Regions from separate parts of the Actinomadura sp. 3N508 genome, predicted to be linked through region 1. Evidence: riboswitches for the same ligand, from Rfam matches in the RefSeq annotation. Region 1 holds a riboswitch; the other holds the start of a gene.
What was found. Region 1 has a riboswitch for S-adenosylmethionine ahead of thrC (threonine synthase). Riboswitches for the same ligand answer to the same signal wherever they lie in the genome.

Region 1 (3,396 bases):
GCGCATCGTCGTTGGCGGAACCGTCACCGGGCTGACCCAACCCGTTCTCACCTGCGTCGGAGCCGTGCTCGGCGACGTCAGGGGTGTGCGGCTGTGCCGGAGCGAGGGGTATGGGTGGCGCAAGTCGGTGCGCCGCGTGGCGAGGGGCGTGGCGGTTTGGGCGGGTTCGGGAGCGTCGCGGCGCTACGGCGGTGGGCGAACGCAAAACCCGGCCCCGAGGAAGTGTCGGGGCCGGGGTTTCGGTGTCAGCCGCCGGCTACGGCGGGGATGATCGAGATCTGGGCGCCGTCGGGGGTCGGGGTGTCGAGGCCGTCGGCGAAGCGGACGTCCTCGTCGCCGACGTAGACGTTGACGAAGCGGCGGATCTTGCCGGCGTCGTCGAGGATGCGGGCGGAGATGCCGGTGTAGCTGGCCTCCAGGTCGGCGACGACCGCGCGCAGGGTGGCGCCCTCGGCCTTCACCTCCGATTCGCCGCCGGTGTAGGTCCGCAGGATCGTCGGGATACGGACGGACACGCTGCTCATGGTGCTCCTTTTCAGGCGAGGCCCGCGGCGCGGAACGCTTCCAGGGACGGTGCGATGTTCGCGGACGGCGCGACGACGGGTGCGACGGCGTCCAGGGTCTTCAGGCCGTCCCCGGAGTTGATGATCACGGTTTCGGCGGACGGGTCGAGGGCCCCGGAGGCGATCAGCTTGCGGAGGGTCGCGACGGTGACGCCGCCCGCGGTCTCGCCGAAGATGCCCTCGGTGCGGGCGAGGAGGCGGATGCCCTCGACCACCTCGGCGTCGCTGACGTCCTCGACGGAGCCGTTGGTGCGGCGGGTGACGTCCAGGACGTACGGGCCGTCGGCGGGGTTGCCGATCGCGAGGGACTTGGCGATCGTGTCGGGCTTCACCGGGCGGATCACGTCGTGGCCCGCCTTGAAGGCGTCGGCGACCGGGGCGCAGCCGGTGGCCTGGGCGCCGAAGACCCGGTAGGGCTTGTCCTCGACGAGGTTCAGCTTGATCAGTTCCTGGAAGGCCTTGTCGATCTTGGTGAGCTGGGAGCCGGACGCGACCGGGACGACGATCTGGTCCGGCAGCCGCCAGCCGAGCTGCTCGGCGATCTCGTAGCCGAGGGTCTTGGAGCCCTCCGCGTAGTAGGGCCGGACGTTGACGTTGACGAACGCCCAGTCGTCCTGCTCCCCGGCGATCTCGGAGGCGAGGCGGTTGACGTCGTCGTAGTTGCCGTCGACGGTGACGAACGTCCCGCCGTAGACCGCGGTCGTGATGATCTTCTGCGCTTCGAGGTTCGACGGGACGAACACGGCGCTGCGGATCCCGGCGCGGGCCGCCGCGGCGGCGACGGCGTTGGCGAGGTTGCCGGTGGACGGGCAGGCCAGCACCTTGAAGCCGAGCTCGCGGGCGGCGGCGAGCGCCACGGCGACGACGCGGTCCTTGAACGAGTGGGTCGGGTTGCCGCTGTCGTCCTTCACCCAGAGACTCTGCAGGCCGAGGCTCTCGGCGAGGTTGTCGGCGCGGACCAGGCGGGTGAAGCCGGGCTCGGTGTTGGGTGTCTCCGTGATGGAGGACGGGACGGGCAGCAGGCCCTTGTAGCGCCAGATGTTGCGCGGACCGGACTCGATGCTCGCGCGCGTGACTCCCCCGAAGTCGTAGGCGATCTCCAGGGGGCCGAAACACTCTTCACAGGCGTAGTGAGGCCCGAGATCGCGGGCCGCGCCGCACTCGCGGCAGCTGAGGCCGGTGGCCGGTCCGAGGTCTGCGGCAGGCGTGATGGCCATGAGAGCGAGGCCTTTCTTCCCATCTTTCCTGCGCCACCTTGGTCGCAGGCCGGAGTTGGCACCATCTCCCGGCCGGCCTCGCAGGATCGCGAGCGCGCCTGAGCCGGGTGGTTGCCGGGGCTTCGTCGGGCCGGTCCCTCCACCCCTCTGGATGAGCGATATTCAGTTGTGAACGCACGAGCCGCTTAGTGCTCGTATGCGTGACTTTACCTGATCTGACCGTATGCCAGACAGGTGGGTCCGTCGAGTGAGACGTTACCCGGCCGCCTTCTTGATCACGCGTGCGTCCGGGTGCTGGGTCGGGTCCAGGAACACGTGGCGGACGGACGGAATCCGCTCCCTGAGCCGCCGGTCGATGTCCCCGGCGACGTCCTCTGCCTGGTCGGCGCTGATGTCGTCGGAGAAGTGCACCTTGGCGGCGACGAGGATCTGCTCGGGGCCGAAATGCATGGTGAGCAGTTCGTCCACGCCGGTCACGCCGGGCGCCCCGGTGATCTCGGCGCGGATGCGGCGCTGCTCGGCGGGATCGGCGGCGCGGCCGATGAGCAGGCCCACGCTCTCGCGTCCGATCGAGAACGCCAGCCCGGCGAGGAGCACGCCGATCAGGACGGACGCGAGACCGTCCCAGAGGTCGGAGCCGGTGATCTCGCGGAGCGTCAGCCCGGCGGCGGCGAGCGCGAGGCCGATCATCGCGGCGGTGTCCTCGAACAGCGCGGTCTTGAACGTGACGTCGGGCGAGCGGCGGACGTGGTCGACGAGGTCGCGGCCATTGTCGCGGGTCTCCTTGCGCGCCTGGTAGTACGCGCGGATCCACGAGGTTCCCTCCAGGACGAAGGCGAGCGCGAGGACGGCGTAGGCCAGCCACACGCTCGTCCCGGTGCCGCCGTTGCCCGTCATGGTCAGGATGCCCTCGAAGACGGAGAACCCCGCTCCGGCCACGAAGATCCCGAACGCGGCGAGCAGCGACCAGACGTAGCGTTCGTTGCCGTATCCGAACGGGTGGCGCGGGTCGGGGGGACGCTCGCTGCGCCGCAGGGAGGCCAGGAGGAAGCTCTGGTTGAGGGTGTCCGCCACGGAGTGCGCGCCTTCCGCGAGCATCGCGCTGGACCCGGCCAGGAGCCCGGCGATGAGCTTGGTGATCGCGAGGATGAGGTTCGCCGCACCGGCGACGAGCACGGTCTTGGTCGTTTCGGCCCTGCTCATTTTGGGGCGGATACCCGGCGCTTTGCCGGCTAATCGCCCGTATGTGGTGTGTGGGGGCGGTGGTGCGGGTCGCTTTGAAGGGGCGCCAGGTCAACTGAGACCCTGCCGGTATGAGCCAAGTGCTGGTGGCGTCCAACCGTGGCCCGGTGTCGTTCTCGCTCTCGGAGGACGGGGAGCTGACCATGCGTCGTGGAGGGGGCGGGTTGGTGTCGGGGCTCGCCGCCGTCACGGGCGCGCCTCGTGATCCCGGTGAGGTCGGCAATCCCGTGCCGGGGGGCGGTGCGGGGGCGGTGGGCGGTGCGGCGGCGGCGGCTTCTGGGGGTGCCTCTCCGGGTGTGCTCTGGGTTTGCGCGAGTCTGGGTGAGGCTGATCGGACGGCTGCGCGGCGGTCACCTGACGGGCGTATCGACCTC
Region 2 (3,396 bases), on a different contig from region 1:
GCGCTGGAGGACGGCAAGTCCCTCAACACCACCTACGACGGGAGTTCCCCGCAGTACTTCGGCGGCGCCTCCATCGAGAACAACGAGAACGAGAGCTTCGGGTCGGTGAACCTCGTCACCGCCACGCAGCGCTCCGTCAACACCGCGTACGTGAACCTCGCCAAGGACATCGGCAACAAGAAGATCGTTGAGATGGCCGAGAAGATGGGCATCCCCGAGGAGCAGATGAAGCCGGAGCAGCGCACCGCCGCGACGCTCCCGCTCGGGATCGTGTCGCTGCATCCCGTCCAGCAGGCGGGCGTGTACGCGACGTTCGCGTCCGAGGGCGTGCACCGGACGCCGTTCGTGGTGAAGTCCGTCACCGACAACGAGGACCACGAGCGCACCTTCACCGAGAAGGGCGAGCGGGCGCTCAGCCAGCAGAACGCGCGGGACGCCACGTACGCCATGCAGCAGGTCGTCCGCGGCGGCACCGGGACGGCCGCGCAGCTGCCCGACGGCCGCGACGTCGCAGGCAAGACCGGCACCACCGACGAGGGCCGCGCGATCTGGTTCAACGGCTTCATCCCGCAGATGGCGACGTCCGTGGCGATGTTCCGCAGCGACGGCAAACCGCTGGACATCCCCGGGTACGGCGCGTACGGCGGGCAGCTGCCCGCGCAGATGTGGCGGACGTACATGAGCGACGCCGTGAACATCAAGGGCTACGAGCATGAGTCGTTCGGGGAGCCGTCGAGCCGTCCGGGCGGCGGCTGGACCGGCCCGCCGGACGGCCTCGGCCCCGGCCGCACGGAGCCGCCGGACACCGGCGAGCCGTCCGAGCCGCCGCCCGACGACCTGCCGAGCATCCCGGCTCCGCCCACCGACCTGCCGACCATCTTCCCGCCCGACCCCGACGACCCGGGCGACGGCAACCCCGACGACCCCGATGATCCAGGTGGCGGGGGCGGAGGCGGCGGAGGCCGCCCCGGCGGCATCGGCTGACCTCCCGCCGGGCCACCGGGCGCGCTCGGTGGCCTCGGTGGCCTCGGTGGCCTCGGTGGCCTCCCGCCGGGTCGGCTTGCAGGTCCCTACTTACATGCCTTGCCGATGCTGGCAGGGGTCTGGCCCATGACGGCGTCGAGCTGGGCGACGTCGCCGGTGCCGACGGCCGGGGCGGCGGCGCGGAGCTTGGCCGCCTCGGCGTTGAGCGCCTTCTTCAGGTCGTCGTCGCCGGTCTTCTTCGCCAGCGCGTCGAGGCGTCCGGCGAGCGTCTCCGTCGCCTGCCGCCACTGCGCGGGCTCGGCCGCCGGGATGCTCCGCACCTGGGTGATGTACTGCTGGAACGCCTTCTTGGTGTCGGCGCACACCTGGGCGGTGTCGCTGCCGCCCAGCGACCCGCACCCGCCCAGCAGGCCGGACACGGCGAGCGCCGCCACGCCCGCGGCCAGCGTCCGAACCGCCCTGTCCGCCCCGTATCCCATCGCATCCTCCCGGTTGATCCCCGTCCGGCCCCGCATATAATTGCGCATGAGGTCATGAGCGCCAGCGCAAAGCCCCGGCTTGCTGGCCGGCAACCCTTCGTCCGCGATGGGGTGCCCCGGGTGAAGACCTGGCCGGACGCGACGATCGCGTCCCGGCAAGCGCGGATCCCGGCGGATTTCCGGGGTCCCCGACCCGGAAGGTTCCGGCATGCCGACGCTGCTCACCCGCTCGACGCTCCCCGTCCCGCCCGCCCGCTCCGCTTTCACGCCTGCTGTGACGCCCGCCGAGGGGGCCGGGGTTCAGGTTCTTCCGGCGGGTCCGCGCGTCATCGGCGCGGACGTCCCGGTGCCGGTGCGGGACGGGCGCCACGTCCCGTACGCGAACCTCGACTACGCCGCCAGCGCGCCCTGTCTGGAGGCGGTGCACGAGGCGGTCACCCGTGCGCTGCCGTACTACAGCAGCGTGCACCGCGGGGCGGGCTACGCGTCGCAGGTCACGACCGGGGCGTACGAGGAGGCGCGGGAGACCGTCCGCTCGTTCGTGGGGGCCTGGCGGCGTTCGGCGGTGGTGTTCACCCGCAACACCACCGACGCGATGAACCTGCTCGCGCACGCCGTCCCCGCCGGGACGAGCGTCGTCGTCTTCGAGACCGAGCATCACGCGAGCCTGCTGCCGTGGCGGCGGGCCGTGCGGCTGCCCGCGCCCGCCACCCCGGCCGAGGCGATCTCCGCCGCCGACCGGGCGCTGCGCGAGTCCCCCGTCGGGGCGCGGCTGCTGGTCGTCACCGCCGCGTCCAACGTCACCGGCGAGCTGTGGCCGATCGAGGAGCTCGCGCAGGTCGCCCGCCGCAACGGCGCCCGCATCGCGGTGGACGCCGCGCAGCTCGTCCCGCACCGGCCGATCGACATGACGGCGCTGGGGCTCGACTACGTCGCATTCTCCGGGCACAAGCTGTACGCGCCGTTCGGCGCGGGCGTGCTCGCCGGGCGCGCCGACTGGCTCCGCGCCGCCGGCCCCTACCTGAAGGGCGGCGGCGCCAGCGCGTCCGTCGGGCGGACGACCCGGTGGGCGGCGTCCGCCGAGCAGCGGCACGAGGCCGGGTCCCCGAACGTGCTGGGCGTCATCGCGCTCGCCGCCGCCTGCGAAACCCTGTCGGACGCCTGGGACTCGCTCGCCGCACGCGAGGAGGCGCTGGTGAAGCGGCTGCGGTCGGGGCTGGCGGCACTGCCGTCCGTCCGCGAGCTGAACCTGTGGGGCGACCGGGCGCCGCGGGTCGGGATCGTGTCGTTCGTCGTGGACGGCTGGAACGCGCGGGACGTGGCGCTTACCCTGTCCGAGGAATACGGCATCGGCGTCCGGGACGGAAAGTTCTGCGCCCACCCCTTCGTCGGTCACCTGCTGGGCCGAGACGACGGGGACTGCACGGCGGGCCGGGACACCGCCGTCCGCGCCAGCCTCGGCATCGGGACGAGCGAGGAGCACATCGACCGCCTCCTCACCGCCCTCGCCGAGCTGGCGGCCCGCTGAGCCGGCGGCCCGCCGGGTGCGGGCACCCGCCGGGCGGCGGTTCGCTGAACTGCGCAAACTCCGGCGCTGCCGAGTGATGATGCTCTTTGGTCCTGTTCGCCCATGTAGCGTAGGCAGTCGCGCGGGGACGAGCACGGAGGAAACAGGGGGTGGCGACCGTGGCCGACGCGTGGCGACCCACGTCGGATCTCGAACACCGGCTGCAGGAGACCGTACGAGCCGGAGACCAGGAGAGTTACTTCCGGATCCTCGCGGAGAGCGAGCTCGTCGTCCCCGTCCCGCCGGACGTGGTGGACGGCGTCCTCGCCAACGAGACGCAGCCGTCCTGGCCGACGCAGGAGGAGGACGGCCGGGTCCACGTGCTCGTCTACACCTCGGCGTCGGCGATGCGCACCTGCCTCGGCC

Region 2: it holds a riboswitch for S-adenosylmethionine, as region 1 does, so the genes downstream of both, ACH34S_RS00180 (aminotransferase class V-fold PLP-dependent enzyme) here and thrC (threonine synthase) in region 1, are expected to answer to the same signal.

Annotation. Positions count from the first base shown of each region.
Region 1 is NZ_JBIRAX010000011.1:325,272-328,667, reverse strand. Features, by position in the region: gene ACH34S_RS33770 (MoaD/ThiS family protein) at 246-524, opposite strand; gene thrC (threonine synthase) at 536-1,780, opposite strand; SAM riboswitch class I at 1,797-1,938, opposite strand; gene ACH34S_RS33760 (cation diffusion facilitator family transporter) at 2,036-2,983, opposite strand; gene ACH34S_RS33755 (trehalose-6-phosphate synthase) at 3,094-3,396, shown strand, end outside.
Region 2 is NZ_JBIRAX010000001.1:38,806-42,201, forward strand. Features, by position in the region: gene ACH34S_RS00170 (transglycosylase domain-containing protein) at 1-984, shown strand, start outside; gene ACH34S_RS00175 (hypothetical protein) at 1,071-1,463, opposite strand; SAM riboswitch class IV at 1,514-1,631, shown strand; gene ACH34S_RS00180 (aminotransferase class V-fold PLP-dependent enzyme) at 1,672-2,991, shown strand; gene ACH34S_RS00185 (SseB family protein) at 3,141-3,396, shown strand, end outside.